DNA from 3 places in the Thalassospira lucentensis genome. Region 1 is predicted to be linked to each of the others. Evidence: predicted binding sites of a transcription regulator. Region 1 holds the regulator's gene; each other region holds the start of a gene.
The links. The regulator PhoB, encoded in region 1, activates phosphate uptake and scavenging genes when phosphate is short. The targets are predictions, from matches to a motif close to TNTCATAAAACTGTCA.
Positions count from the first base shown of each region.

Region 2: a site for PhoB is predicted at 6,953-6,968, ahead of phnF (phosphonate metabolism transcriptional regulator PhnF). Genes of this name have one in related genera too.
Region 3: a site for PhoB is predicted at 8,614-8,629, ahead of R1T41_RS03035 (inorganic phosphate transporter). Genes of this name have one in related genera too.

Region 1 is NZ_CP136684.1:1,015,684-1,026,243, forward strand. It holds gene uvrC (excinuclease ABC subunit UvrC) at 1-1,359, opposite strand, end outside; gene folB (dihydroneopterin aldolase) at 1,799-2,224, opposite strand; gene R1T41_RS05355 (SDR family oxidoreductase) at 2,286-3,044, opposite strand; gene R1T41_RS05360 (calcium/sodium antiporter) at 3,218-4,180, opposite strand; gene R1T41_RS05365 (cation:proton antiporter) at 4,501-6,261, shown strand; gene phoB (phosphate regulon transcriptional regulator PhoB) at 6,323-7,018, opposite strand; gene phoU (phosphate signaling complex protein PhoU) at 7,036-7,758, opposite strand; gene pstB (phosphate ABC transporter ATP-binding protein PstB) at 7,781-8,584, opposite strand; gene pstA (phosphate ABC transporter permease PstA) at 8,586-9,935, opposite strand; gene pstC (phosphate ABC transporter permease subunit PstC) at 9,928-10,560, opposite strand, start outside.
Region 2 is NZ_CP136684.1:1,918,461-1,929,020, forward strand. It holds gene R1T41_RS09450 (DUF1045 domain-containing protein) at 1-358, shown strand, start outside; gene phnN (phosphonate metabolism protein/1,5-bisphosphokinase (PRPP-forming) PhnN) at 419-1,045, opposite strand; gene R1T41_RS09460 (alpha-D-ribose 1-methylphosphonate 5-triphosphate diphosphatase) at 1,042-2,184, opposite strand; gene phnL (phosphonate C-P lyase system protein PhnL) at 2,177-2,881, opposite strand; gene phnK (phosphonate C-P lyase system protein PhnK) at 2,892-3,674, opposite strand; gene R1T41_RS09475 (alpha-D-ribose 1-methylphosphonate 5-phosphate C-P-lyase PhnJ) at 3,674-4,603, opposite strand; gene R1T41_RS09480 (carbon-phosphorus lyase complex subunit PhnI) at 4,609-5,751, opposite strand; gene phnH (phosphonate C-P lyase system protein PhnH) at 5,753-6,361, opposite strand; gene phnG (phosphonate C-P lyase system protein PhnG) at 6,358-6,846, opposite strand; gene phnF (phosphonate metabolism transcriptional regulator PhnF) at 6,979-7,692, shown strand; gene R1T41_RS09500 (tetratricopeptide repeat protein) at 7,698-9,920, opposite strand; gene R1T41_RS09505 (trimeric intracellular cation channel family protein) at 9,974-10,560, opposite strand, start outside.
Region 3 is NZ_CP136684.1:495,736-506,295, forward strand. It holds gene R1T41_RS03000 (TonB-dependent siderophore receptor) at 1-1,345, opposite strand, end outside; gene R1T41_RS03005 (FecR family protein) at 1,528-2,550, opposite strand; gene R1T41_RS03010 (RNA polymerase sigma factor) at 2,690-3,214, opposite strand; gene queF (preQ(1) synthase) at 3,416-3,883, opposite strand; gene tgt (tRNA guanosine(34) transglycosylase Tgt) at 3,888-5,030, opposite strand; gene queA (tRNA preQ1(34) S-adenosylmethionine ribosyltransferase-isomerase QueA) at 5,030-6,079, opposite strand; gene R1T41_RS03030 (queuosine precursor transporter) at 6,205-6,750, opposite strand; gene R1T41_RS03035 (inorganic phosphate transporter) at 7,013-8,542, opposite strand; gene R1T41_RS03040 (AsmA family protein) at 8,712-10,560, opposite strand, start outside.

The sequences.
Region 1 (10,560 bases):
GAATTTGCGATAGGCACTTTTCATAAAGCCCTCGGGCCCGGCAACGATCATGCCGCCGACCATGTTGGTGCCCTGAATATGGCTGTTATCGTAAACCTCGATCCGTTCCGGCGTACCGTCCAGTTCCAGTTTATCGGCCAGATCTTCCAGCAATTTGCGCTGTGACGCGCTTTCGGCCATACGACGCCCCAGCGCATCCTTTGCATTGTTCATCGCATGTTCGACAAGCTTGCGCCGACCGCCGCGCTTGGGTACCTGCAGGGTGATTTTGCGGTTATTGTTGATCGACAACGCGGTTTCGACCAGTTCCTGGCCTTCGATCTCGTGCGACAGCAGAACCTGTTTCGGGGCCGGTTTATCGGCATAGAACTGCCCGACAAAGGCCGACAGGATTTCGGGGATCTCAGCCCCCTGTTCATGACGCGGGAAATAGGACCGGTTGCCATAGTTCGACCCGGACCGGAAGAAGAACACCTGAACGCAGCTTTGCCCACCTTCGTGATGCAGGGCAATCACATCGGCCTCTTCAACGCCTTCAAGATTGATATCCTGATGCGATCGTATCTGGCTTAGGGCACGGATACGGTCGCGATACATCGCGGCCTGTTCAAAATCCATGCGTTCGGATGCCGCCAGCATGTCGCTTTCAAGCTGCTTGAGGATTTTCTGGCTACGCCCGGTCAGGAAGTCACGACAGATATCGACAAGCCCGTCATATTCGGCCTTGGCAACCCGGTCCACGCACGGCGCGGAACAGCGTTTGATTTGATACAGCAGACACGGGCGCGAGCGGTTGGCAAACACCGCATCCGTGCAGGACCGCAGCAAAAAAGCCCGCTGCAGATGATTGATCGTGTTGTTCACGGCCCAGGCGGACGCAAACGGCCCAAAGCAACTGCCATCCTTGGCCCGTGCCCCGCGATGTTTGACGATGCGCGGATAATCGTGATCCTCGGTGATCAGGATATAGGGGAAGCTTTTGTCATCGCGCAGCAGGATGTTGTAACGCGGTTTAAGCTTCTTGATCAGGTTGGATTCAAGCAGAAGCGCTTCGGCTTCGGTATGGGTGGTGATGATTTCCATACGCACCGTCTGCGCGACCATACGGGCGATCCGTATCGGCAACTGCATCAGGCGGGTATAGGCCACCACACGCTTTTTAAGGTTCTTGGCCTTGCCGACATAAAGAACCCGGTCCTTGTCATCGATCATGCGGTAGACACCCGCCGAACCCGGCATGGTTTTCAGCGCATGTTTGATGGCCTCGACACCACGCGCAGCTCCCCCGTCATAATCATCGCTTTCAAGCGACAATCCGATTTCCCGAGCGGGGTTTTCGGATGGGGTTTCAGGCTTCATCAGGCGTCTCCGGCAGATTTATTAAAAATCAAAAGTTGTGATGGCCGTCACTTCTCAAAGTGGCTTCCGACAATACTCAAAAAGATTAACGCCGCAACATCACTTCACAGAATCGCGACCGGAAAAAGATGTCCACCAAGGCTGTGGATAAGTTTGTGGGTAATAGGGGGGCTCTTTGCTACACCCCTTGAGAGTCTTAACGTTCTATGAAGTGCACATTTATTGAGCAAACAAGTTAAGTTATTGATTTAATTTACAAAAAATACTGTCAACCTGAAAACATTCGGTAATAGAGGAGTCAAAAAAGAATATTTTCCTTTGATTCCACGTCCCCAGATGCTTGTGCATAAGGGCGGCAGCGATTCGGCCTAGAGGAATCACAGAGTCCCCGTCCAAAACCGTTAACAAAAGTAAATTTTACGCAGATTTACCGATGCGATCAGCGCGCGATATTAAAGCGCTCTATTTCGACCCCGACCGCCGCAACGTCGTCAAAGACATCAAGCTTTTCAACCCGGACGTTTACCTTGCGCACCCGGCGATCCGCCAGGCACATATCGGCCAGTTTTTCCCCAAGGGTTTCCACAAGGTTCACATGACCGTCACGGCAGATTTCCCGCGTGCCTGTCACCAGATCCTCGTAGCTTAAAACAGTGGCAATATCGTCATTCTGGACACCTTCGCCTTCAAGTACGGCAAGATCCAGATTGATGCGCACCCGCTGCGGGGCATGTTTTTCGTGGTCATATACGCCAATGGATGTCTCGACCACCATGTCGCGAACGAATACACGACGCAAACTGCCTGCATGATCTGCATAGGGCAGTGTCGTAATGTTATCGTCCTGCTTAAGGCCTGCGGTCATGGTCTGGTCTTCCTTGTGCTGCGCTTCTGCGGCCAGATGTCCGGAACCCAAGCCCGATGCATCATTCCTCTGGCATATTCTGTTCGCCACTGGGCGCCCAATTCAGGTGCTGCCCGCCGTCAAGCGCTAACATTTGCCCGGTGATGGCTGGCGCGGCAAGGAAAAATCGTACCGCGTCGCAAATCTCTTGCGGGTTTGTCCCAATTTTCAGGGGAGTCTGATCGCATTGCTGATCGAAAACTTCCTGTGTTTGCCGAACACTAGGCAATGCCGGACCGGGGCCAATGGCGTTGACCCGGATTTGCGGTGCCAATGCCAGTGCCAGCGTCTGGGTCAGGGTCCAAAGACCTGCCTTGGACAAGGTATAGGTCATGAAATGCGGTGTCAGATTCCAGACGCGCTGATCAATCAGGTTGATGATGGCACCCTTGTACCCGTCCGGTAACCGTTTGGCGAAATCCTGCGACAGTACGAACGGCGCACGCAGATTGGCTTCCATATGATAGTCCCAGCCTTCGCGCGTGGCGGTGCCGATATCATCATACTCAAAGGTGGATGCGTTGTTGATCAGAACGCCAATCGGGCCCAGTGCAGCCGTTGCCTCGCGCACGACACGCCCGGTGTCTTCTTCCCGGCCAAGATCGGCCGAAATAACGCAGGCACGACGGCCAAGGGCACGGATTTCATCCGCCAGGCTTTCCGCATCCCTGCGCGAGGAATGGCAATGAAGGGCAACATCATATCCCTGCGCGGCCAGATCAAGCGATAAAGCCCGTCCGATACGCTTCGCAGCCCCTGTCACAAGGACCGTTTTCGGCATTATCCCTGTCATCCGGTTTCCATCCCGTCCGTCAAGATGCGTCCCCTTTTCCGGGGAAGGCGGCCGCATTCGAACGCAGGCCGCCATCATTTAGTTCAGTAATTCCGGAACTTACAATCAAACCTGCCTGCCGGTCCATCACCGTGTGAACGGTTTCAGGCACGTAAGATGGATCATGCGGTAACCAGACTTGCGACATATCCAAGATAGGCAAGAACAAAGACAATCCCCGTAATCCGCGACACGCCGCGCAGGAAATAGCCGACAACCAGCAAAAGAACGGTCACCGCCAACATGATCCACAGATCGGATTGCAGTATCTGATCAGGCACCGCAATCGGCGCAATCAGCGACACACCACCGATGATCACCAGCAGGTTCAGAAGGTTTGAACCAACCACATTGCCCAGCGCGACATCGGAATGCCCGCGAAACGCCGCAACAATGGATGCGGCCAATTCCGGAAGTGACGTTCCGAACGCGACAAGTGTCAAACCAATCACGGCTTCGGAAACGCCGAACTGACGTGCAACAGAAACACCGCCATTCACCAGCAGATCGGCACCATAGGTCAGGGCGACAATACCGATAACGGTCGCAACAATCGGTTTCAGCCAACCGCTTGGCACCTCGCCGACTTCGTCGACTTCTTCCTCGTGCAGGTGGCTGGCTTCGCCCGGGCTTTTTTTGTCATGCTGGTAGGTGAAATACCAGATCGCCGCCAAAACCAGCAGCATCACCGCTCCTGCCCAACGCTCCACAACACCGAACATGCAAAGACCGATGAACAGTACAGTGCCCAGCAACATGGTGCCACCATCGCGAACAATCATGGTCCGGGACGCTGCGATTGGCTTCAGAACAGCCGTCGCACCAAGGATCAGAAGAATGTTGGCAATGTTGGAACCAACAACGTTCCCCATCGCGATATCCCCCGAACCGGCAAGTGCCGCATTCAGCGACACTACGAATTCCGGGGCCGACGTTCCGGCGGCCACCACGGTCAGGCCGACGATAACCTTGGAAACACCCATTAGCAGTGCAAGACCAACAGCGCCGCGAACAATGAACTCGCCACCGGCCGTCAAAAGCACAAGACCACCAATAATCTGCAAATAGGGGATGAACTGTTCCAATGTCGGCCTGCTCGTATGGGGGAAAATTGTGATTATTTTTGTGCCCTTTAACGGGCCAGCGGAACATGGCATTCCGAACACAGAATAGCAAGCCGTGTCGTCCCGCCGCGGAACCCTTTTGGATGGCTGTGTGATGCTGTTCCCACACAGGTAAGCACGCCGAACGTAATCGCCACGGTCGCTTACTCTTAATACGTGTCGTCTACCACAGATGTCTTCGCATACGCGAAATTTCCATAGAAATCATAGGGGTATTTCCGCTATCCTGATTTGAACGAGTTTCCTTTACACGCCCATCTGCGCCGGACGCATATCCCAACATGTCTCACAGCGTTCTTTTCGAACTGTTCCTTGTCCTGACGGCCGCGGTGATTGCTGTGCCGCTGGCCCAGAAATTACGTGCAAACTCGATCATCGGCTTTCTGATCGGTGGTTTTTGCATCGGACCTTTTGGTTTTGGTCTGATCAATGACCGCGAAGACATTTCAACGGTGGCCGAGCTTGGCATTGTCTTTCTGCTATTCATGATCGGTCTTGAACTGTCGCGCGAACGATTGCGCGTGATTGGCGGCCGGTTTGCCACCCTTGGATTTCTGCAAATCGGCGTCACGATGGCGGTGATGTTCGGTGTATTGCTGCTGATCAATTACGATATGCCTGCCTCCATCGTGATTGCCGGAGCACTGGCCCTGTCATCAACAGCCATTATCCTTAAACAGCTTTCCGATGAGCGCCAGCTGCATACCCGTTTCGGCCGTGCAGCCCTTGCCATCCTGCTGTTGCAGGACGTTGCGGTTGGTCCCTTCCTGATCATGGTGCAGGCCGCAGGCAAGGCCGGAACCGAAACCAGCCCATGGATCAGTGCGTTAAGTGGGGTCGGCGCTGTTGCCGTCCTGCTGCTTGCCGGTCGTTATCTGCTGCCACGGCTGTTTCGTTATATTGCGTCCCTTAAAAATCCCGAACTTTTTGCCATCGGCACCCTGTTTGTCGTTCTGGCTGCCAGTACCCTGACCGAAGCCGCCGGTCTTTCGATGGCGCTTGGTGCCTTCATCGCCGGGGTGATGCTGGCCGAAACCGAATTCCGCCATCAGATCGAAGCCGACATTTCGCCATTTCGCGGGGTTTTCCTGTCGCTGTTCTTCATGTCGGTCGGCATGTCGGTGAATGCCAATGTCGTCATTGGTCAGGCCGGTACCATCATTTTATGGCTGATCGGGTTGCTGGTCGTTAAGGCGGCGGTCCTTTTCGGGTTATCCCTGCTGATCGGCTTTAACCGGGCATCATCGATCCGGGTTGCCATGAGCCTGGCCGCAGGTGGCGAATTCGCCTTCGTCATGCTGGCACTGGCATCGCAGAATGGCGCGGTTCCGATTGATATCGCCGTGATGCTGATCCCGGTTGTCGCGATTTCGATGGGTTTGACCCCCTCCCTGATTTCACTGGGCCACCGGATCGAACAGAAACTTCATCCCAAGGAAAACGATCAGCTCAGCGAAATTTCAGATGAAACCGATGGCATTCAGAAGCATGTTCTGGTGATTGGTTGCGGGCGTGTCGGCCGGGTTCTGGCCCGTCTGCTGCGTACCAAGGATATCCCGTTCATCGTTCTTGAATCCGATGCCCAGCAGGTTTCACGCGGCCGTGCCGAAGGTCTGCCGGTTTATTTTGCAGATGGATCACGTCCGGAAACATTCCGAGCGGCCCATACAGAACAGGCCCATATTGCCGCCGTTGCCATGGGCAACCCGCACGCAACCGAAAAGACCGTCGCCTTGCTGCGACAGCATTATCCACATCTGAAAATCTTTGCCCGTGCCCAGGACATCACACATATCGGTCCCCTGTCACGCAGCGGTGCGGATGCCGCCATCCCCGAAGTACTCGAAACCGGTTTGCGCCTGTCCGACCATGTTTTGGCCGCCTGCGACATCCCGCAGGAAGATATCGATACCGAAATTGCCAAGTTCCGTCGTGCCGATATGCTTCTGATGAACGAACTGGCGCCACGCACCGCGCGCCAGAAAGCCGAAGATCCGGCATCAAAATCGGCCAAACCGGTAAAATCCAGGAAAACCACCTGAAAACAAAAACCCCCATCATAAAGATGGGGGTTTTTCGTTTCACCTTCCGGAATAACCGCGATCAGGCGGCTTCGACATCCAGTGCGTAACCGGCGGCACGAACCGTACGGATCACATCGCGCGTTCCCTTGACGTCATTCAATGCCTTGCGCAGGCGGCGAATATGTACGTCAACCGTTCGGGTCTCGACATAGATGTTCGGACCCCAAACCGCGTTCAGAAGCTGCTCGCGCGAGAAAACCCGCCCCGGATGTTCGAGGAAGTAACGCAGCAGACGGAATTCGGTCGGGCCAAGATGTATGGCCTTGCCGTTACGGCTGACACGATGGGCAGCCAAATCCATTTCGATATCGGAATAGATCAACTGCCCCTGTGGTTGCGCCGGGCCGGATCGGCGAAGCAACGCGCGAATACGCGCCAGCAATTCGCCAATCGCGAATGGCTTGGTCACATAATCGTCGGCACCGGTATCAAGGCCACGGATGCGGTCACCTTCTTCGCCACGCGCGGTAACCATAATCACCGGCAAATCGCGGCTTTCCGGTTTCCGGCGGATCTGGCGGCAAACCTCGATCCCCGACATTACCGGCAACATCCAGTCCAGAAGGACCAGGTCGACATGGGTTTCAGCCAGAATCTTCAACGCTTCGTCACCGTCTCCGGCTTCGACAACCTGCATCCCCTCGCGTTCGAGGTTGTAGCGCAACATGGTTACGATTGCAGCTTCGTCCTCGACGATAAGAACCGTTGGGTCCATCTTCCTATGCTCCAGTGTCACTCATTCGGTTCTACGACAGCGAAATTCGCCGCGTCATTTTTTGGCCGAGTATCCATCGGCAGGTCTTCACCCTTGATCCGGTAATAGATCGTTTCGGCGATATTGGTCGCGTGATCGCCAATACGTTCGATGTTCTTGGCAATAAACAGCAGATGGGTCGATGCCGTGATGTTACGCGGATCTTCCATCATATAGGTCAGCAATTCACGAAACAGGGAGTTATACATATCGTCAACTTCCTGATCACGCGCCCATACACGCTGGGCCTTTTCCGCATCGCCTTCGATATAGGCGTCCAGAACGTCCTTGATGATTTCCTGGCACAGCTTCGCCATGTTCGGGATCACCTGAACCGGACGGATCGGCGGCACCTGGTTGAGAACCTGCGCGCGCTTGGCAATGTTTTTCGCCAGATCGCCAATACGTTCCAGATCGTTGGAAAGTTTAAGCGCTGTCACCACCTGACGCAGGTCATCTGCCATCGGCTGGCGCAGGGCCAGAAGACGTACGGCAAAATCCTGTACTTCCTGTTCCAGCGTATCGATACGATGATCGGAAATAATGACCTTTTCGGCCAGTTCCGAATCCCGCTTCACGATTGCGCGGATCGCAGAAATCAGCTGGCTTTCGGCAAGCCCGCCCATCTGCGAGATGATATTGTTCAAACGGGTCAGTTCTTCGTCAAACGAACTGACGATATGGTGTTTTTCGTCGGCCATCTAATAATACTCCTGCCCGGAATTAACCGAAGCGACCCGTGATGTATCCCTTGGTGCGTTCGTCCTTGGGATTGGTGAAAATCTGATCGGTTTCGCCCACTTCGACCAGCTTGCCGAGGTGGAAGAACGCCGTGCGCTGCGACACGCGGGCCGCCTGCTGCATGGAGTGCGTCACGATCACAATGGTGTAGTTCGAACGAAGCTCGTCGATCAGTTCTTCGACCTTTGCGGTCGCAATCGGGTCAAGCGCCGAGCACGGCTCATCCATCAGGATGACTTCCGGGCTAACGGCAACCGCACGTGCGATGCAAAGGCGCTGCTGCTGCCCACCCGAAAGACCGGTCGCCGGTTCCGGCAGGCGGTCTTTGACTTCTTTCAGAAGGCCTGCCCGTTCAAGCGAGGTCATGACGATCTCGTCAAGCTCGTCCCGCGAGTTCACCAGACCATGAATACGCGGACCATAGGCCACATTGTCATAGATCGATTTCGGGAAGGGGTTCGGTTTCTGGAACACCATGCCGATACGGGCACGCAACTGAACAACGTCGATGGCCTTGTCATAGATGTCACGGTCATCAAGCGTCACCTTGCCGTTGATCGTGACACCGTCAATCGTGTCATTCATGCGGTTCATGCAGCGCAGGAAGGTCGATTTGCCGCAGCCCGACGGACCGATCAGCGCAGTAACCTGACGTTCGACAATGTCAAGATTGACATCGAAAAGCGCCTGGTTGTCACTATAGAAAAGATTAAGGTCACGGGCCGTCATTTTCGGGCTAGTGACTGACGGCTCTGCCGTCATTGCGCTTTGAGTTACAACAGCCATTTTACCACTTCCGTTCAAATTTCTTGCGCAGATACACGGCCAATCCGTTCATCAGGATCAGGAAGCCCAGCAATACCATGATCGCCGCCGAGGTTTTCTCGACAAAGGCTCTTTCCGGACTGTCAGCCCACAGATAAATCTGCACCGGAAGAACCGTCGCCGGATCAAGCGCGCCTCCCGGAACATCAACGATGAATGCCACCATGCCGATCATCAGAAGCGGTGCGGTTTCACCAAGCGCCTGCGCCATGCCGATGATGGTTCCGGTCAGAATGCCCGGCATTGCCAGCGGCAGCACATGATGGGTCACCGTCTGTACCGGTGATGCCCCAAGTCCAAGGGCAGCCTGCCGGATTGACGGCGGTACTGCCTTGATCGCTGCCCGCGATGCGATGATGATCGTCGGCAGGGTCATCAGTGCCAGCGTCAAACCACCGACAACCGGTGCCGAACGCGGCAGATGCATGACATTGAGGTAGACCTCAAGCCCGAGAAGACCGAACACGATGGAAGGCACAGCCGCAAGGTTGTTGATATTGACTTCGACAATAGTCGTGAAACGGTTTTTCGGAGCGAATTCCTCGAGATAAATCGCGGCCAGAACACCGATCGGGAATGACAGGAGAAGCGTCACAATCAGGGTATAGAACGACCCGACCGCGGCCCCCCAGATGCCAGCAAGTTCCGGTTCGCGTGAGTCACCATTGGTGAAGAACCGCGTGTGAAACTGCTTTTCAACAGCGCCTTCGGCGGTCAGGGCGTCATACCAGCCGAGTTCCTGGTCATTCAGGCGACGGTCGCCTTCATCTGTATCTGCGCTGATATAACCCTTGTTGAGCATATCAAAATCGTCACCCGAAATCAGCCAGACCTTGCGGGTCTGTCCAATCAGGCTCGGATTATCAAGCACACGCTGGCGCAGGTCGTAAGAAGCCCCGCCCGAAACGATGTCATAAAGGTCACGGCGTTCGCGGCGATCGGTTACATCCGGGAACCGGTTGCGCAATGCTTCCTTGACCAGACCATCGAAATTGGCGCGACCGATAACTGCGGGGTCACCTGTTCCGTCCGGATCAATCTCAGCCGGATCGAAATGAATTTCGAGCTGAACATAGGTCTGGAAGAAGGCGCTATACCCCTTCGAAACAATCGAATAGCCAAGCACGACAAGCGCCATGAGAGCGATGGCAATCGCGCTCAGGCCATAAATCTTGAACCGGCGTTCCGCCGCATACCGCTTTTTGATGTTGCGGGCAATTTTCGGGCTATCCCAGTCAACCGGCGTGTGCAGATTGCCAGAGATCACTTTTGCGGCGGCTCTATCTTCCATAAGCGATGCCATATCAGTCATATTTCTCGCGATACTTCTGAACAACCTTAAGGGCAAACACGTTCAGGCCCAAGGTGACGAGGAAAAGAACAAGACCGAGTGCAAAGGCCGACAGGGTTTTGGCACTGTCGAACTCCTGGTCACCGACCAGAAGCGTCACGATCTGCACGGTAACGGTGGTAACCGCCTGCAACGGGTTGACCGTCATATTGGCCGCAAGTCCGGCGGCCATAACCACGATCATGGTTTCACCAATTGCACGCGACACTGCCAGCAGAACCGCCCCGACAACACCTGGCAGGGCAGCGGGAAGGATCACGTGGCGGATGGTTTCCGACCTTGTGGCACCCAGACCATAAGATCCGTCGCGCAGGGATTTGGGCACCTGCGACATGACATCGTCAGACAGCGACGACACAAACGGAATGATCATAACCCCCATAACGAGGCCGGCCGCAAGCGCGCTTTCGGAGCTGACATCAAGTCCAAGAATAGCACCATTATCACGCAGGAACGGCGCGACTGTCAGGGCAGCAAAGAAGCCATACACAACCGTCGGAACACCGGCCAGAATTTCAAGGGCTGGCTTGGCAAAAGCACGGAATTTCGATGATGCATACTCGCCCATATAGATGGCAGAGAACAA
Region 2 (10,560 bases), 900 kb from region 1:
GACTGCGCCGACCGATCAGCTTGGTGCGCTGGCGTCTGGTCTGGTGCAGGCGCTTGACGGTTTTCGGCAGCCCGAAGACGAAGCCGCGATGAATAAACGCCGTGCATCGGGGTTAAGTGATCGACAGGAAGAATATCTGGTCAGATGGGGATATCCCTATGTGATGGAAGAATTCCGTTTTCACCTGACCCTGACAGACAAGCTTGACCCGGACCGGATGATGCGGGTGCGCGATGCGCTTGCCCCGATTGTTGCACCCTTGTGCGAGGCACCATTTACGATCAGCGATGTCTGTCTTTTTGGTGATCCGGGTGATGGAAAGCCGTTTGATTTGTTGGGGCGCTTCGCGCTTGGATGACGGGTGATTGCACCTTGGGAAATAAAAAATGCTGCAGCGTTTTGCTGCAGCATTTTTTGTTCAGACTACCCGGTTGCCGGGCGCTTGGTCCCCATGTGCCGGGCGGTGGAAAATGGCATCAATGAAGCGGCCAATACCGGTTTCAAGGTCATTGTCATTTTCAACGGCGATCACGTTGGGACCATCGACCTGATAGGCCGATGCGCGCCGCAGGCGTTGTTCGATATCGTCGGAACTTTCGCGGCCACGGGCCACAAGGCGTTGGCGAAGGGCATCTTCGTGTGCCCGGATGCTGATGACCCGGACGTGATCGGAACCCAGAAGATCGCGGGCATCGTCAATCACGCTGCGTGATGCGTTGACGACAACGATTTTGCCGTTGGCGACGTCGTTCTGGACATGATTGGGAATGCCGTAACAAAGATTGTGCGCCCGCCAGCTCAGCAGGAAGGCACCCTGCTTTGCCATGGATGCAAAATCCTCGGCCCGCACGGGAATATGGATTTCGCCAACCGACCCGGCCGGGCGGGTAATGCAGCGACGGGGAAACAGGATGGTTTCATCGTCGTGCAAACGCGCCCGTGCCGCATCCAATAGGGTATCCTTGCCAACCCCGCTGGGGCCGACGACAAGAATCAGTAATCCATTTTCCGAAGCGCCATGATGGATGTCATGGCGCGCGGTCATGACACGCGGCTTCCCATACGCCACACACCGCGCACAATCGGATGATGCGGTGAATGATGCACCCGGATCAGATCGCCGCGTTTGCCAACCGCAATCTCGCCCCGGTCGTCAAGGCCGACCTGTTTTGCGGGGGTCAGGGTCGCGGTGCGCACCGCACGCGGAAGATCATAGGCGTCGAAATCATCAAACAGCTTCATGACACCGTGCAGCAGGCTGTGGGGGACATAGTCGCTTGAAATAATGTCGAGATAGCCATGCTTTGCCAGATCGCCCGCCGCGACATTGCCGCTGTGCGAGCCGCCGCGCACAAGGTTTGGCCCGCCCATCATCACGCCAAGACCGCCTTCGTGCGATGCCTTGGCAGCCGCCAGTGTCGTCGGGAATTCGGCCACGGTCATTTTATCGGCGACGGCTTCGGCGACATGTTCCTCGGTCGCGTCATCGTGGCTTGCCAGCGCCAGATGTTTTTGGTGAGCAAGTTCGACGACGTGACGGCGATGTTTGACGGAATAAAGTTCGGAATCACGTTTGCGGCTGGCGACGAATTTGCGCATTTCCTCGTCCGAGAGGCCGTATTTGCCCTGATAATAGGTGTAATAGGCATCCAGGCTGACGAATTGGCGTTGGCCCGGCGTGTGATCCATCACCGAGAGCATCTTGACCAGAGGCAGATCAACCAGATTATCGAGCGCCTCGACCAGACCGCCATAGGACGTTTCACAGCGCAGATGCAGTTTGTGATCTGCACGCAAAAGGTTGTTCTCGAGCGCATGCTGAAGGGCGGTCACCGATTCAACCAGTCGTTCGATCCGTTCTGATCCGTCCGAGACGTCGCCGACAGAGATGGCGTCAAAGACCGTCGTGATGCCGGCACTGGCGACCTGATTGTCGTGTGCAATCACCGCGGCGGTGGCGGGCCAGCGGGTTTTGGGACGCGGGGTCAGGTGTTTTTCGAGATTGTCGGTATGCAGTTCGACCAGTCCGGGCATCAGGTAATCGCCGCCCATGTCTTCGGCACCCGGCAGGTTGGACGGGCGATCCGAGATATCGGTGATCAGTCCGTCCCTGATCTGAACGGCACCCTCGATGACATCATTGGCGAGGACAATTTTGGCATTGGTAAAAATCTGTTCAGTCATTGGCCCCAACTTTAAACGAAGTCACATCAAATGATCCCGTGCAGACCGCATCGCGGGTTTCGTGATCATGGAAAATACCGGCAATGGCAGCGCCGCGTGCCTTGGCTTCTTCAATCAATGCCAGAACCGTGGCACGATTTTGGGTGTCAAGCGATGCGGTCGGTTCATCAAGCAGCATGATCGGATAATCGGCGATAAAACCGCGCGCGATATTCACGCGCTGTTGCTCGCCCCCGGAAAAGGTCAGGGGTGAAAGTTGCCACAGACGTTCGGGGATGCGCAAGCGGGTCAAAAGGTCGCGGGCCTTTTCCATGGCCGTTTCGCGGGGCGCACCCAGCGCGATCAGCGGTTCGGCAACGATTTCCAGTGTCGGTACACGCGGAATGACGCGCAGGAACTGGCTGACATAGCCCATGGTGCGTTTGCGCATATCAAGGATCGCATGCGGGCTTGCGGTGGTGATATCGAGCCAGTCACCATCGTGAAGCACGCTGATCGAGCCGCTTGAACAGGTGTAATTGGCATAAAGCATGCGCATGAAGGTACTTTTTCCCGATCCGGATTCACCGGTCAGCGCAATGCATTCACCGGCATTGAGGCGGAATTCCACCCCTTCGAATACCGGGATCGTGACGCTGCCCTGAGTATGGAGGGTAAAGCCCTTGGCGACGTTTTTGGCGTGAAGCATTTCAGACATTTCAATCGCCCTAGTTTTGCAGGATGGAAGAAACAAGCAGCTGGGTATAGGCGTGCTGCGGATCGTCCAGCACCTGATCGGTCAGGCCGCTTTCGATCACTTCGCCGCGCTGCATGACCATCAGGCGATGCGATAACAGGCGGGCGACCGCCAGATCGTGGGTGACGATGATCACCGCCAGATTAAGGTCGTGAACCAGCCCGCGCAGCAGATCGAGCAGGCGGGCCTGAACCGAGACGTCCAGACCACCCGTGGGTTCGTCCATGAAAACGAGACGCGGGCTGGTTACGAGGTTACGGGCAATCTGCAGGCGTTGCTGCATACCACCCGAAAAGGTTGAGGGCAGATCATCAAGGCGTTCGGTGGCAATTTCGACCTTGCCAAGCCAGCTTTCGGCGGCATTCCGGATATTGCCGTAATGACGATCACCGACGGCCATCAGGCGTTCGCCGATATTGGCCCCGGCACTGACATTCATCCGCAATCCATCGCGGGCATTCTGGTGTACGAACGCCCAGTCGGTGCGCATCAGCAGTCGACGTTGCGCTTCGGACATCTGATAGACATCGCGGATGCCATCGATGCGGGTATGGTATTCGACCGTGCCCTTGGTCGGTTCCTGCTGGGCTGAAATGCTGCGCAGCAAAGTTGATTTTCCGGACCCGGATTCACCAACGATGCCAAGCACTTCGCCGGGGCGGAGCTCGAAACTTACATTGCGGCAGCCGACCCGGTCGCCATACATCATGGTCAGGTCGGAAACGCGCAGAAGCGGTTCAGTTGAACGGGTCATTATTCTGCGGCCTTTCCGTTGCTGTGGCTGGTGCCAAGGGGCTGGTCATGATGTTGCGGGCCACGATGGCCGGCGTCCTGCCGTTCGCTGCAATAATCGGTGTCCGAGCAGACGAACATCCGGTTGCCCTTGTCATCGAGGATAACCTCGTCAAGGTAGCTGTCGGTTGCGCCGCACATGCCGCATTCGTCCTTCCAGCTTTGCACCTCGAACGGGTGATCTTCGAAATCGAGGCTTTTGACCTTGGTGTAAGGCGGCAGGGCATAGATGCGCTTTTCACGTCCGGCCCCGAAAAGCTGCAGGGCGGCCATCATGTCCATTTTCGGATTGTCGAATTTCGGTGTTGGCGACGGATCCATGACATAGCGATCATCAACCATCACCGGATAGGCGTAGGTGGTGGCGATATGGCCGTGACGCGAAATGTCCTCATAAAGCTTCACATGCATCAGGCCATATTCCTCAAGCGCGTGCATCTTGCGCGTTTCGGTTTCGCGGGGTTCCAGGAAGCGAAGCGGTTCGGGGATCGGCACCTGATAGACAAGGATCTGGTCTTCGCGCAGTTCCTTTTCGGGAATGCGGTGGCGGGTCTGGATAATTGATGCCTCGGCGGTTTTTTCCGTGGTCGCCACATTGGCGGTCTTGGCAAAGAACTGCCGGATGGATACCGCGTTGGTGGTGTCGTCCGCGCCCTGATCGATGACCTTAAGCGTATCGTCCGGGCCGATGACGGCGGCCGTGACCTGCACCCCGCCCGTACCCCAGCCATAGGGCATCGGCATTTCGCGACCGGCAAACGGCACCTGATATCCGGGGATGGCAACGGCCTTTAGCAGCGCACGCCGGATCATGCGTTTGGTTTGTTCATCAAGATAGGCAAAATTATAGGCCGAAGATGATTCTAGCGGATTATTTACGGTCTGTTCCATATTGGTTACTCCGCGGCTTCGGGTTGTGATCTGGCGTTTTTGGCATCGGCTGCATCCGCCTTTGCCAGACGTTCCAGCACTTCGGCACGCATGCGCCGGACAAGTTCAAGTTCGCCCTGGAAATCGACATAGTGCGGCAGCTTGATATGTTCGACAAAGCCGGTTGCCTGCACATTGTCGCTATGTTCCATGACGAATTCCTCGTCCTGGGCCGGGCCCATGACCTGTTCGCCCATTTCGCGTGCACGCATCGCACGATCCACCAGTGCCATCGAAATCGACTTGCGTTCGTTTTGCCCGAAGACGAGCCCGTAACCGCGGGTGAATTGCGGCAGCTTGGTTTTGGAACCCTTGAACTTGTTGACGGTTTCACATTCGGTCAGCTCGATATCACCGATATCGATGGCAAAGCCGAGTTCTTCGGGTTCGATTTCGACCGCAACGCTGCCATAGCGGATTTCACCGACAAATGCGTGGCTATTGGCGTAGCCGCGCTGGGTGGAATAACCGAGTGCCAGAACAAAACCCTCGTCCCCGCGGGCGAGGTTTTGCAGGCGAAGATCACGATCCGCCGGGAATTTGACGGCTTCGCGCGTCAGATCGGCGACCGGGGCGTCATCATTGGTTGGGTTCGGTTCGTCCTGTATCAGGCCCTCGTAATTCAGAAGGTCATCAAGAACGCGCGGCATGGTTTCATCCACCGGATGGTCGGCGGTGTGGGCGGTTGCCGGTTCCTCGCCATTGGCCATCAGGGTGAAATCAAGCAGGCGGTGGGTGTAATCAAATGTCGGGCCGAGAATCTGCCCGCCCGGCAAATCCTTGAAGGTTGCCGAAATGCGGCGTGCGATATCCATTTCGGCGGTTTTGACCGGCCTGGAAAAGGCAAAGCGCGGCAATGTGGTGCGATAGGCGCGCATCAGAAAGATCGCCTCGATCAGGTCCCCGCGACCCTGCTTGATGGCAAGGGCGGCCAGATCGCGGTCATAAAGCGATCCTTCGGCCATGACGCGGGTGACCGAAAGCGACAATTGCTGTTCGATCTGGCTGGTTTCGATTTCGGCAACGTCCCTGTCGCCACGGCGTTTTTCGGCCAGAAGCCGGTGGGCATTGTTGATGGCGCGTTCGCCACCTTTGACGGCTACATACATTTTATCTGACCTCGATCCGGGTGGTGCGCGGAAGGGCGGCGATTTTGCGATCCGCGGCAAAGATGACATCGACACCGCATGGGAACAGATGATGGTTTTCCGCGCGCCATGCGTGGAAGGCGGCGGGCAGGCCGGGGACCGAGAGGTGCTGGCTGTCCTTGATGCCGGGGCCTTGCAGGATCATGTCGGCCTTGTCCGATATGTCTTCGACCATCAGGATCAGAGTTGCTGACTGATCGGGATATTCTGCATTGCCGATGGGCAGTTCCTTGATGAAGGCAAGATCACCATCAAGGCGGGCCACGGCAAAATCGGCAGCGGACGGCGTGCTGCTGATCGGGCTGCCGCAATGGAATTTCAGATGGGCATTGGCAGCGTCCGATGCGCAATCAGGTGACAGCCAGATTGTCGTATCCATATCGGCCATCGCCAGCAGGAACGCGGTTGCGGACTTGTTCAGCCCGGCCGGTGCCGGGACATCAAGCGGCAGATCGTAAATCCGACCGGGATGGGCCATGGCATCCAGAATGGTGCGAAAAACGGCATTGGAATCAAAGGCAGCATTTTCAAAACCGCGCAGCAGATCGGCTGTCCGGGGTTGCGGGATCATTCGTCTTCTCCTCGGACAAGGGTAAAGAAATCGACCTTGGTGGCGGCGACCTTGCGGGCGTTTTCGCGTTTTGCCTCGGCCTGCTGGCGGGCCAGCATGTCGATGAAATCCGATGCAGCGTTGTCGCGTTGCATGATGGCATCAAACAGGGCGGCATATTGCGCCTGTATGCGGTCGCGACCCTTGACATAGGCATGACCGACCGTGCCATCGGACAGGGTAACTGCGCAGCGTGTGACCGTCATTTCGCCAAGGTTGAAGCGTTGCCCGGCACCCCCGGCGCGGCCACGTACCATGACCATGCCGATTTGCGGTTCGCGCAGGTGGCTCCATTGCACATCGGCAAAATGATCGTGCCATTCCTGTTCCAGAATTGCGCGGTCTGTGCGTGCCAGTACTGCCATCCAGCGCTGGCGGGCCTGTGTGGCGGGATCGATGTTTGATCCCTGGTCTGATCCGGATTGCGGGGCGGGTTGCGCCGTCATCTGTCTGATCCTTCTATGCGGGTATCGACAAATTCAAAATTTGTCTAGACGTCTATACATATTCACGTTATAAGACGATTACGCGCGCTTGGCAAAGGTCTTGCGGTGAAAGTTTTGTGAATGGGGATTTCGATGGATTGGGAAGCCGGGCTATCTATCTGGAAGCAAATCGAAAAACAGCTTCTTGCCGATATTGCCAGCGGGGTCTTTGCCCCCGGTGACAAAATGCCGACCGAGATGGAACTGGTTCGCAGATTCGGTGTTAACCGGCATACGGTGCGACGCGCGATGTCGGCCCTTGTCGATGCCAATGTCGTGCGTGTCGAACAGGGGCGGGGGGCCTTTGTCCAGGAACAGATCCTTGATTATCCGCTTGGCAGCAAGACACGGTTTTCCCAGATCGTATCGGGGCGTCATCGTTTGCCCGACAAACGACTGATTTCGTCAGAAATCCTGAAAGCCAGTGCGACCATCGCCCAGTTTCTCGATGTCAAACCGGGAACGCGGGTTGTCGAACTGTTTTCCGTATCAGAGGCCGATGGCATTCCGCTGGCGGTGGCGACAAGCTACCTTCCGGTTGCCCGGTTCGAGGGGATTGTCGAGATATTTACCCAGACAAAATCCCTGACCGAGGCTTTCAAGCATTTCGGGATTGATGATTACAGCCGCAAAACCACCCGCATCAGTGCCCAACTGCCATCATCACGGGTGGCCAGCCTGCTGAAACAGGCCAAAAACCGGCCGGTGATATCCACAGAAAGTGTCGATGTCGATGCGGCAGGAGTGCCCATCGAATACGGGATCACCGCCTTTTCCAGCGACCGGGTTCAGTTGATTGTCGAGTAGCCTGCTTAGTTTTTGGGTTTACGGCACCAGAACTGATACATCCCAGCAAATGTTGACGGGTTTTCTTGCTCGTACTTATGCCAGCGTTTTAGCCGTTCGCTCTTGGCACCCTGATTGATCGATGTTCTTTGCTGGCGGAGTTGCTGTGATCCGGTGATTTCAAAATCGAGGAATTCCAACCCAAGGTCTGCCAGGCATTGTTCGATCTGTGGCAAGGTAAAGCGATGTTCCTGTATGTGGAAAATCAGATCGCGGCAATCGCTTAAACTGAAGAAATCGCTGCTGTGAAGCAGGGTGTTTTTGGCATTGCTATCGGAAGCCAGAATATCCTGTCGACATTTCCGAATGTCGTCTGCGGTGGATTTATACCCGTGACTGGCGATGAATTCGCGCGCTTCCACGATCGCTTTTCGCCCGATTTCGCTATAAAGCGCGATTTTCATAAGCCCGCCGGGTTTCAGTAGATCGCAAAGAACCCGCCAACCGGCCATCGGGTCATCCATATGGTGCAACACACCCCCGCATTCGATCAGGTCAAATTGCCGGTTGAGCTCGCCCAATTTCAGGATGTCAGCCTGCCCATAGGTCAGATTTGTCAGGCCAAGCTGTTCGGTTTTGCGTCGTGCGTAACTCAGGCTTGAAAGACTTAAATCTACGGCAAGAACTGTTGCATCCTGAAACCGCGAAGCAACATCAATGCTGTGCTTCCCCGTGCCGCAACCGGCGACAAGTATTTGAGGATGGGGCGGGCTTTGATAATCGCCAATGTCAAGCATCAGCGGATAGGATTTCAAGGTTTCATCGATAGGCTTGGGGTTCTGGACCAATGAGGTGTGGTTCCAGCGTGGATAAGGGTTTTCTTCGTATTGCGACCGGACGGCTTGGGAAATGTTGTTGTCGATGCCGGTCAGTTGCGGGATCTGATCGCGCAGATAACGTTCCTGATTGGGTTCGTGGAACTGCTGTTCGAACAATGATTTCAGATCGTTCGGAAGGTTCTTGCGCGAAAGACGTTCTGCCCAGTCATATTCGAAAATAGGTTTGTAACAGGCCAGAATTGCAGGGATTTCCGGGCTGAAATCTTTGTCTGACAGGATGTCCTGACGCAGTTGATTGTTCAGGTCATCGATTTTTGCGCGTTCCGCGTCGCTCAGTGCATAGACATATTCGTTGTTAAAGCACTGGGCGGCCAATGCTGCGATCAGCGGAACATGAAAACCGGACTTGCCAGCTTCTTTGAACAGTATGATCTGACGAAGCGAGGTCAGGGCGCGTTCAAAGCGCAAATTCGATAATGGGTGGGTCCTGAGGGCTTGCAGAAAAAGGGGCTGTTCCTGAAGTGTATCAAGGTCCGATGGCTGAAACTTTTCAACGGATCCCTCAGCATTTGAAATCCGTTCGATGGCGGCATTAAAACCTTCCTTGAGGCTTAAAACGGCCAGTGTCGCCTTGGTTGCTGTGCGGGGGCTGATTTGGTTGCAACTGAGAACATTGCCTAAGGCTGCTTCGAGGGTGTCATCGGTGCTGGTGAAGGCACAGCTTTCCAGTGTTGTTGCAAAGCTGGAAAGATGACGCACAATGCCGGGCTCAAGCTTTATGGCCTTAAGATGATGAGGCAGGGCCCTGCCGGGTTGATTGACCAGATTAAGTGCAACGGCCAGATCGGTATGCAGATCCGCATCATCTGGCACAAAGCGTAATGCGCGTGTGTATAGATCAATGGCCTGGTCGGTTTTTCCGACATGAACCGAAAGTTTGGCAAGCCCCCGAAGTGATGCCAAATGATCGGGGTTTTGGCCTAGTGCGATTTCGAAATGACGGATTGCTTCGTCGGTGTGGTTATGGTTGCCCAGAATGGCCCCGAGGTTGCTGTGCGATTCAGTGTGATCGGGTTTCAGGGTTATGGCCTGACGAAAATGCTGTTTTGCATCATCGACCATTCCAAGTTCAATCAGCGCAACACCCAGGTTGCTGTGGACGGTCGCATTGTTCGGATTGAGTTGGATCGAACGGCGCATCCAATCAACGGCTTTTTGATGGTCGCCATTCTGGTAATGACAGAGACCGGTCAGATGCAAGGCATCGGGTTGGTCGGGGATTTGCCTTAGGATATCGGCATAAAGGTTGAGTGCGGCGGGTACATTTCCCTTGGTCTGGTATTGCAGCCCCAACTGCAGGACCTGTTCAAGTGTTGCAGTATTTTTGCCAGTTCCGCCGCCTTGTGCCATCTATTTTGCCTTGAACACCGTTGGATTTCATTCGGGACTGTACTTTGATCTGGTTAATATTCCCGCCCCGGGCGGGCCTTGTAAACCGGGAAGCTCAGTTTGAAGCGTATGGCGCTGGCGCGCAGGGCGAAGGAACACAGGAAGGCGATCAGGGCGACCGGGGCACGGGGAAGCGACAGGATATCGGTGCCGATCACATAGATTGATGCGCCGAGGAGCGCGCAGGTGATGTAAATTTCCGGGCGCAGGATCAGCGGGATTTCGTTACACACCACATCACGCACCATGCCGCCAAATGTCGCGGTGATGGTACCAAGGATGATCGCGACCAGCGGCGATACGCCAAGGTTAAGGCCGATAGCCGCCCCCGTCACGCCAAACATCGCAAGCCCAAGCGCATCAAGCCAGATCAGCGCGACATAACGCCGTTCGACCAGATGGGCGGTGAAATAGGTGAAGACCGCACTGCCGATACAGGTAATCACCCAGGCCGGATCCCTGATCCAGAAAACCGGTGTGGCCCCGGTAATGACATCGCGTACCGTGCCGCCGCCGATGCCGGTAAAGGTCGCGATCAGCACGAAGCCGACAATATCCATCTGGCGGCGGGATGCTTCCAGCGCGCCGGTCACGGCAAAAA
Region 3 (10,560 bases), 520 kb from region 1:
AGCCCGTCTGATAGATCTGGTCAAGATGCACATCGGCGTCAAGGAAGCGAAAGTTCTGGCGCACCGTCCATGTATCGTCGAAATCATGTTCGAACTCGTAACCAACCATATTCTGGGTGCGCTCGAAACTTTCCAATGCCGGATCACCGTCAAAGAAAGTGTTTGAGATATACTGGCCGTTACGCGGGAAAAGCGTGCCTTCGGACGGAAGGCCATTATGGGTGCCGCCTTCCGGGTCTTTCTGGAAATAACCCGACAGTGTCAGGCGCGTATCATCGCTGATATTGGCTGTCAGTGACGGGGCAATGGCATAACGTTCTTCTTCGGTGCCTTCGAACTGGGTGTCGGACGCATCTGCTTTGCCGACAACGCGATAGGCAAGCTTGCCTGCCTCGTCCAGCGGACCGGTGAAATCAAAACCGACCCCGCGCTGATTGCGGTTGCCATAGGAAAGTTCGACTTCGCCCTGCTGTTCGAATTGCGGTTTCTTGCTTGATAATGCCACAAGACCACCGGGCGAACTGCGGCCATAAAGAACCGATGCCGGACCTTTGACCACGTCGGCACGTTCGACGAAATAGGGATCGATCTGCATCGAGCTATAGGTCGAATCATCGCTCATGGTTTTCAGACCATCGAGATAGATATTATCGATGCTGCGATCCACCAGACCGCGCAAAATGATGTAATCGTACCGGTTTGATGCACCGACCTGTCCGGTAAAGGCACCGGGGGTATAGCGCATCGCCTGCATCACCGTCTGCGATCCCTGATCTTCCATCTGCTCCTTGGTCACCACCGTAATGCTTTGCGGTGTTTCAAGGATCGGCGTTCCGGTTTTGGTTGCCGCACGCGACCGGGTCGCGACATAGCCGTCCACCGGCCCATCGGCGGTTTCGGTGACCGCATTGGCTTCGACCCGGACAGGATCAAGAACCGTTTCACCACTGGCGGCAATCTGTTCAATCGTGACGGTATTATCCTCGGTAAAGCGCCAGGTGTAACCCGTCCCGCTCAGAAGCTGCCCCAATGCCTGATCAACCGTCATTTCCCCCTGAACGGCGGATGCCTGAACCCCGGAAATCCCGCCGGACGGGAAGAACAGACGCACACCTGCCTGATCGGCAAGGCTGGTCAGGGCTCGGTCAAGGTCCTGTGCCGGGATGTTGAAATCAATCACGCTCGCCTGTGCGATTTCGGCATTGTCCCGCGATGGCGCAATATCGGCGGCCATCGCATAAAACGGTGCGATGGCCGTGATGCCGGAAATCACCGTGGTTACCGCAAGACGGCGTTTCCAGCCCATCAGCATCATCCGCCGGACCACACAAACGTTTGTATTCATTCCATAAGCCTTTTCGTCAGAAACCCCAATGCGAATGAAATTAAGAACCGAAATCATTCGCTGTTATTTCTGAGACGAAACCGCCTAACGTGATTTGCAGTAAAAAATTCAAAAAATTTTCCGAAGCCGGATAGAGACAGGAAAAAGGCCAAAAAACCGGGGATTTGGCCGCCCGCAGAAGATCAATAGATGACGGTCAGGAGCGGCAACCGGGTGACACGCGCCGACGTCGTCTGTTCGATGGAGGCGAAAATCGCATCGAGGTCGGCGGTTTCAAACACCCCCGTAACCTTAAGCCCGCGCAACGCATCCCGCGCCACAACGATTTTCCCCGGCTGATAGCGTTGCAGTTCTTCCATCACATCCGCAAGGGTCCGCTGATTGAAAATCAGCTTGCCGCGCTGCCAACTGCCATAGGCGGCAAGATCGGCATCCGTGATCTTTTTCAGCCCGCCATTGCCATCATAACGCACTTGCTGCCCGACGGTGATCCGCACCGGCTCACTATCGCCACTGGTGACTTCGACAATGCCTTCGCGCACGGTGACATTCGCCGCGTTACCGTCAAGCCGAACCCCGTAAACCGTGCCAACCGCGCGTGCCGCCCCACCATTGGCGGAAACGACAAACGGATGATCGGCATCCTTTGCCACGTCAAAAATCACTTCGCCCGCTTCAAGGCGGATTTCGCGGCGCGGGCCGGAAAAATTAACCGAAAAGGCCGATGCGGTATTCATATGCGCAACCGACCCATCGGCAAGCGTCACCACGCGCTGCTGCCCGATGGCGGTGCTATAATCCGATGTCCAGCGCGCGATGGGCCCGGTTGCTTCCACCCCACCAAACACCGCCAGCATCAAGGCACAAACCATTGCCCCGGCAATGACAAGGCGTCCGGGCCGGGGGCCGGATACCCTGCGTTGTGCCAGTTGTAGCGTAAGTTGCCTGCGGGGTGTTGCGGTCCCCGGCGCGGGTGACTGGAAACTGCCGATCTCGTGCCGGATATCGGGATTTTCCTGCCATTGCTGCGCGGCTTCGGTTTGACCGACGGCGGCAAAAAGGCTTCGGGCCTCGGCCGCGGCACGGGCATGATCCGGGCTTTGCGCGCACCAGTCGGCAAAGGCTGCACGATCCCGCGCACCGGCATCGCCCGATTGCAACATCACGAGCCACTCGATCGCCTGATCGCCAAGATCAGTCGCCACTGGCCTGTCTGTTGACTGCGGATCCGAATGCCCGGTTTTCAAAACCCGATACCCCGAAAATGGTTCTGTCCGGCCCCGGCTATGAGGCCCTTACTGTTAAGACGTTTGGGCAGGGGCAAATCCACAATGATTTCCGTCATTATTTTTTGCCCTCGCGCAGAAGCTCGTCGCGGCAATGTTGCAGGGCGCGCACGATATATTTCGCCACCATGCTGTTCGATACGCCAAGGCGCCTGGCAATTTCACTGTGCGACAAACCATCGACCCGAAACATCAGCAACGCCATGCGTGGCTTTTCTGGCAGTTTTTCCAATGCTTTATCAAGCAGTAATATCTGTTCGCGATCCAGGATAATGTTTTCTGGGCCGGGTTTGGGATCGTGGATCGCGTCGGTATCCTCGTCCATGTCGTGATGGGCGGTGATGCGTTTTTCCCGCCTGATCCCGTCAATCGCAAGGTTCCCGGCAACCCGATAGACATAGGCACGCGGATTTTCGATCACGTCCCCCTGATCGGGTGTATCGGCAAGCCGCACATAGGTATCCTGCACGACATCGGCTGCGCGTTCATGGTCCCCGCCCAGCTTTCGGGTCAGAAACCGGAAAAGCTGTTCGTAATTTTCCTGAAAGCTTGCGATCAGAACCGATGCGCTGTTGCGCGCCATGGTCTTGCCCAAACATGCCGTTGCCAAATGATACAGGTTCCCCTGTTCCGCCCGTGTATTAGCAAGAACCATAACACAAAACAATGAGAATAATTCGCATTGTTAATAACTATACATACCGGTACCCCCCAAAACAAAAGGCTGCCACCGGTTTCCCGATAGCAGCCTTTGATTTCGCTGCAATTCCGGCAGACCTCGCTACTAGCCACGCCCGCGATAGGGCGCCACACCCTGATCGGGGATCCACACCCCTTCGGGGGCCGGGCCGGTCTGGTAAAACACGTCAATCGGAATGCCGCCGCGCGGATACCAGTAGCCACCAATGCGCAGCCATTTCGGATCAATCATATCGGCAATCCGTTTGCCGACCTTGACCGTGCAATCCTCGTGGAACGAGCCATGATTGCGAAACGACGTCAGAAACAGCTTCAGCGACTTGCTTTCGACAAGCCAGTCACCCGGCACATAATCAATCACCAGATGGGCGAAATCCGGCTGACCGGTGATCGGGCAAAGCGATGTGAATTCCGGTGCGACAAACCGCACGCAGTAATCGGTTCCCGCCTGCGGGTTCTGCACCCGTTCAAGGACTGCCTCATCCGGGCTTGCGGGCTGTTCGGTGGTCCCGCCCAGCATAGTCAGGTTGTCGTAAATGGTTTGATCGGCCATGTGATTAATCCTCGATGATCGGCACGGGATCAATGTCCCCGCCTTCCTGCCCGGCGTAAAAATCACGGGCGAACTGTTCCATACGGCCCTCGGAAATGGCGTCCCGCATGCCGCGCATCAGATCCTGATAATAGGCAAGGTTATGCCACGTCAGCAGAACCGCCCCCAAAATCTCGCCCGCCTTGATCAGGTGATGCAGATAGGCCCGCGAATATTTCGTGCAGGCCGGGCAATTGCATTGATCGTCAAGCGGACGGTCATCATCGCGATGACGGCCGTTTTTAAGGTTCAGCGTCCCGCGATGGGTAAAGGCCTGCGCATTGCGGCCCGAACGGGTCGGCAAAACGCAATCAAACTGGTCAATCCCGCGCATCACCGCACCGACAAGGTCCGATGGCTTGCCAACCCCCATCAGGTAACGGGGCTTGTTGGCCGGCAGCATATCGACACAGAAATCAAGTGTATCGAACATGATCTGCTGGCCCTCGCCAACCGCAAGCCCGCCGACCGAATGGCCCGGAAGGTCAAGTTCGGCCAGTTTTTCGGAACTTTCGCGCCGCAGGTTTTCAAAAACACTGCCCTGCTGAATGCCATAAAGCGCATAGCCGTCACGTTCGACAAACGCATCCTTGGACCGCTTGGCCCAGCGCATCGACATGCGCATGGAATCCGCGGCCTGCTGCTCGGTCGCCGGGAACGGGGTGCATTCGTCAAACGCCATGGTGATGGTCGACCCCAGCAGATGCTGGATTTCCATCGACCGTTCCGGCGACAGCGCAAATTTGCGCCCGTCGATATGGCTTTTGAACGTAACACCATCTTCGGTGATCTTGCGCAGTTTGGACAGTGACATCACCTGATACCCGCCGCTATCAGTCAGGATCGGCTTGTCCCAATTCATGAATTTGTGCAAACCGCCAAGGCGTGCAATGCGCTCCGCACCGGGGCGCAGCATCAGGTGATAGGTGTTGCCAAGCAGGATTTGCGCACCGGTATCGGCAACGTTTTCCGGCAGCATGCCCTTGACCGTGGCAGCCGTTCCGACCGGCATGAAGGCCGGGGTATCGATCACGCCGTGGGCGGTATGAATGCGGCCGAGACGGGCCTTGCCGTCGGTCGCCAGAAGTTCATAACGGAATTCAGTCATCAGCTTTTTTCAATCTTGCTGGCGCATTCAAGCAGGCTGCAATCGCCATAGGAATAGAAACGGTATCTGTTTTCAATCGCGTGGCCATAGGCCGCTTGCATGCGATCAAACCCGGCAAAGGCCGATACCAGCATAAACAGCGTCGACCGCGGCAGATGGAAATTGGTCAGCAGCATATCAACCGCCCGGAATTTATAGCCCGGCGTAATAAAGATGTCGGTTTCGTTCTCGAACGGTTCAACCACCCCGTCTTCGCGCGCCGCACTTTCAAGCAACCGAAGCGACGTCGTCCCCACCGCAATCACCCGCCCGCCCTTGGCGCGCGTTTCGTTGATCAGGTTCGCGATCTCGGGCGATATGCTGCCCCATTCGGCATGCATCTTATGATCGTCGGTATCATCGACCTTGACCGGCAAAAACGTGCCCGCCCCGACATGAAGCGTGATCGTGCGGCGCTCAATACCGCGCGCATCAATTGCTGCCAGCAATTCCGGGGTGAAATGCAAACCCGCAGTCGGGGCTGCCACCGCACCATCATGCTGGGCGAAAATCGTCTGATAATCCGATCTGTCCTGATCATCCCCGCCCTTGTCGCGCCGGATATAGGGCGGCAACGGCATCACGCCATATTTTTCAAGCGCTGCAATCAGATCGGCACCGGCAACGTTAAACCGCAGCAACACCTCGCCGCCGTCTTTCTTTTCCATGACTTCGGCTTCGAAATCATCGGCAACCCTGAAGGTTTCGCCAACGCGCAGCTTCTTGGCCGGTTTGGCAAAGGCGCGCCATTGTGCAAGACCTTCCTGCTTGTGCAGGGTCACTTCAATGCCTGCATCGCCGCGCTTGCCAAACAGGCGGGCCGGGATCACGCGGGTATCATTGGAAATCAGAAGGTCGCCGGGCTGCAGGATATCGGGCAGTTCGCGAACGATGCGGTCATGCGTTTCCCCGCCCGTCAGGTCAAGCATACGGGCACTGTCACGCGGATTGGCCGGATGTTCGGCAATGCACTCACGCGGCAGATCGAAATCGAACAGATCGACTTTCATCGGAAAAACAAAACCTGCAATTATCAGAAAAAATCAGAGGGGCGTTTTATACCGCCCCTCTTTGCAAAACCTCAAGGCATCGCGTCGGAATATCAGCCCTGCATCCACCTGGCATCAACCCGCCATCAGCTTTGGGCGGGGGCTGCTTTCATGCGCGGGGTCACCACCGTCATCAGCAAACGGAACGGTGCCAGACAGGTCAGCGCCATGATCACCTTGGCCGCGAAATCGCCCATCGCCCATGTGTGCCAAGGAAGCCCGGTACCGACGAACGCGATGGAAAAGAACAAAGCCGTATCGACGGCCGATCCGATCCCCGATGATATCAGCGGTGCTTTCCACCAGGTCGCCCGGCGCAGCTTGTCAAACACCGTAATGTCGAGCATCTGCGCAATCAGAAACGCCGTGCCCGATGCAATTGCAATGCGCGTGTCCGCCACGATCAAAGACAACACAACCGCAATCGCAAAGCCTGCCAGAACGACTACGCGTGCGGCCTTCGCCCCGCGCGCCCGGTTGGTCAGATCGGTAACCAGAAACGCCACCGGATATGTAAACGCGCCATAAGTCAGCCAGTCGGCCAGAACGCCCGGCAGCGGATATTCAACCAGAATGTTCGATGCAACAACCGTCACGGCCATTGCCAGAACGCCAATAATGATGGCTTTCATCGTTTTTCCTTAACCAAAATCCTGACCAGAAGCAGAACGCACGCATAAGAAATCTCGCGGCCCACTTTGATTGGGCGACGATTCGGCACGGGTTTGATTCAAATTATGTTTTCGGTAATTACGCTTGCCACCGCACAGGGTCAAGGAAAAACGGCGGCCAGACCAAAGCCTGACCGCCGCTGCAGATCGCTGCAAGCTGCCCCGGGGAAAAGGAGGAGCACCGTGCCGCGAAACTTCAATTCTGCGCTTAATTCCGTCGGAATTAAAGCATGATCCCGCGAATGGTGAAAAACAGCAACGCGCCAAGGAACGCCCCGGCCGGAACCGTGATCACCCAGGCGGTCGCAATCGTCACCGCATAACGACGCCGCACCAGCAACCGCTTGCGCAGTTTCTTCTCGGCCTTTTCGGCCTGTGCCGGGTCAAGCTGGCGCAGGGCTTCGATATGCTGTTTCTGTTCGTCGGTTTCGGTATCTTCGCCAACCAGCATCGGCGCATTGTCGACCCGGCGACGATGGCTCAGCGTTTCACGCAGGAACCCGACGCCAAAAACCGCACCAACCGCGATATGCGTCGAACTGACCGGAAGGCCAAGGGCGGATGCCACAATCACCGTCAATGCCGCCGACAGCGCCACGGTATAAGCCCGGATCGGATCAAGCTTGGTGATTTTCGATCCGACCGTCTTGATCAGTTTCGGCCCGAAAAGGATCAGACCGGCCGAAATGCCAATCGCACCAATCACCATCACCCAGATCGGGATCGGGGCCGATGTCACGATCTGACCGCTATCAACACCCGAAACGATGGCGGCCAACGGACCGATGGCATTCGCCACATCGTTTGACCCATGCGCGAATGACAGAAGGGCGGCGGACACAATCAGCGGAATACGAAACAGCGATGCGATTTCCTTGCGCCGCCCGGTCATGCTGCGCGATGCCCGCAGGACCGCCTTGCGCACGGGGAAAAGGGTCACGAAAAACGCACCTATGCCGATCAGAACAACCTGCCAGGTCTCGGTTTTCCAGACCTTCGATATCCCCTTCATCATCAGATACATGGTAAAGGCCGATACCATCACACCGACCAGGATCGGCACCCATTTGCGGGCCGCCTCGACACGGTTGTCGGTATAAAGAATTCTGAACTTGATAAAGGCAAGGAACCCGGCGGCAATCACCCCGCCCAAAACCGGCGAAATCACCCAGCTTGCCGCAATCGTCCCCATGGTCGGCCAGTTTACCGCATCAATCCCGACCGCTGCCATACCGGCCCCCATCACCCCACCGACGATGGAATGGGTGGTCGAAACCGGCGCACCAAGCCACGTGGCAAGGTTAAGCCAAAGGGCGGCTGCCAGAAGGGCCGCCATCATCGCCCAGACAAAGGTCTGCGCATCAGGCATCTGCGTCGGGTCGATGATGCCGTTCTTGATCGTGCCGACAACATCGCCACCGGCGATAATCGCACCGGCGGCTTCAAACACGGCTGCAATCAAAAGGGCGCCAACCATGGTCAGCGCCTTTGAACCAACAGCGGGACCAACATTGTTGGCCACGTCGTTGGCGCCGATATTCAGCGCCATGTAACCGCCAATCACCGCGGCGGCGATCAGGAACCCACTTTGCGGCAAGCCACCCATATGAAAGGCAACAAAGGCGCTGCACGCCAAAAGAAAGACAAGCGCAAGTCCGAGCTTCGCACTCAGGGAAGCAGTCTCACCGACACCCGCATCCATGCGGCGCTGCCATTTGAGATCCTTATCCAGAGCGGTTTTCTTTGCGACCATGATCAACCGTTACTAAAAAGGGAATCGACGCGCGGATCATGTCGAAGCAAACCCGGTTTGTTAAGGTTTTTTTGCCTTTTTATGACAGCCATGTCCCAAAGCCCCCCGCCAAAAGCAAAACGGCCCCGCATTGCAGGGCCGTTTCGTCATTTAGGGCCGTGTCAGAAAATCACCGACCGAACTGGTTCAAAAGCCCTTTCAGGACATCCTTTGCCGCGTCCTTGCCCGAACTTCCCGAACCTGACGACCCGCTGCCGGATGAACCACTCCCGCCCAGTGCCTTATCAAGGATATTATCCAGAACCTTGATCGCAACCTTGTCCATGCGCCCGGTAATTGCCGGGTTGCTGATATTGCCTTTGGCGTAAACGCTGAATGGCGGCAGTTCTTCGATTTTCTTGGAAAAATCGAAATCGGCCTGGGTGTCCATCTGCCATTTCGGCAGATCAAGGGTCGCATCGGCATCCGCCGTGCCCACGCGCGATACCGCTTCGACACGGGTGGTTTTGGCGATCCCGTTGGTGATGGCGATATCGGCTTCAAGGCTCTGAACCAGATCGTTGTTACCGACCCCTTCAACCACCATCGCCTGCGGCCCCTGCTGCAACAATGCCTGAATGTTCAGCTTCGGATCTTCCGACCGCTTGTCGGCATTGCTGAACCGGACATTATTGAGAACAAGGTTCGCCGTCCCGTTCAACGCACTGACCAGCTTGCGCGACGTATTGCCCGATGCGGTCACATCAAACTTGGTCGCCGCCCCGCCAATCACCGTGTCATTGGCAACCCGGATCGGGGCCAGTTTTTCGATATCCGCGCCGTCAAGGCTGCCTTTAAGCGCCAGTTTCGGCGTATCGGAATTACGCGCATCAAACGTGCCATCAATCGAAAGATCCCCGTCACCCAGAAGGCCGGTGAATTTCTCGATAGTCAGAAGCCCGGTCACAAGCGTCGCCTCAAGGTCCGGCTTCACAAGGCTGTAGGTATCGAAATCAAGCTGATCAAGTGCCAGCGAAATATCGGCATCAATCGAACGCAGGGCCGAAACATCAATCACCGTGTCATCCCACGGCGTGCCATCGCGGGCATCAACCGTCGTGACTTTCATGCCTGTTGGCATATTGAATGCCGCACGGCGCGGACCACTGCCGCCTTCCGGCATCAGACCGGCGCGTTTGGCGGCTGGCACGAACGGATCGACATTCAGCGTCCCGCCCGAAAGGGCAACAGAAAGTTTCGGCTGTTCGCCGCTGGCATCAAAATCGACATCACCCTTGGTTTCAAACGGACCGATGCCGAACTTCGCGATATCAAGCGCAACATTCTTGGCATTGCCCTTGACCGTACTATCCAGGACCAGACGCCCCAGATTGCCCGACGGTTCATAAGTCGGTGCCACCAACGGCAATACACGGTTCAGGCTTGATGCCTGCATCGCAAGTTTGCCGTCAATGCCCGGTGTCGCGCCAAACAGGTCCTGCAAAACCCCATTCAATGCCACCTGCATCAACGGATTGGACACATCAAGATCAAGGTTCGGGCCGGTCACCGGACCATTCAGCCCGACATTGGCCTGAATGCTTTTATATTCGCTTGCCGGTGCCGGAAGCGTAATACCTGTCAGCTTCGCCACCGGCTCCAGCGTTTTGGCCGTGACCTTAAGCTTAAGCCCCTCGAATGCCGGAACGGCAATATCGCCACGGAAAACCCCGCTGGCACTTGCCGACAGACCGACCGCATCCGCCACCGCAAAATTATTCAGCTTGATCTGCGAACCGGTCAGGCTGCCATCAATGGAAATCCCCTTGATCGACACGCCCGATGAAATGATTTCATCCGCCGCCAGCCGATAATTGGCCGCAATCCCGTCAAGTGGTGCCAACGCATCCTTGATGGTTTTGACCATGGCATCGCCGCCCGCCGCAGGCCCCGAAGACGGGGCCGCACTGTCCGAACCACCCGACGCCGTGCCGGAACCGGACGCAGCCGGATCACTTGCCGTCGCACCTGGCGCCGTA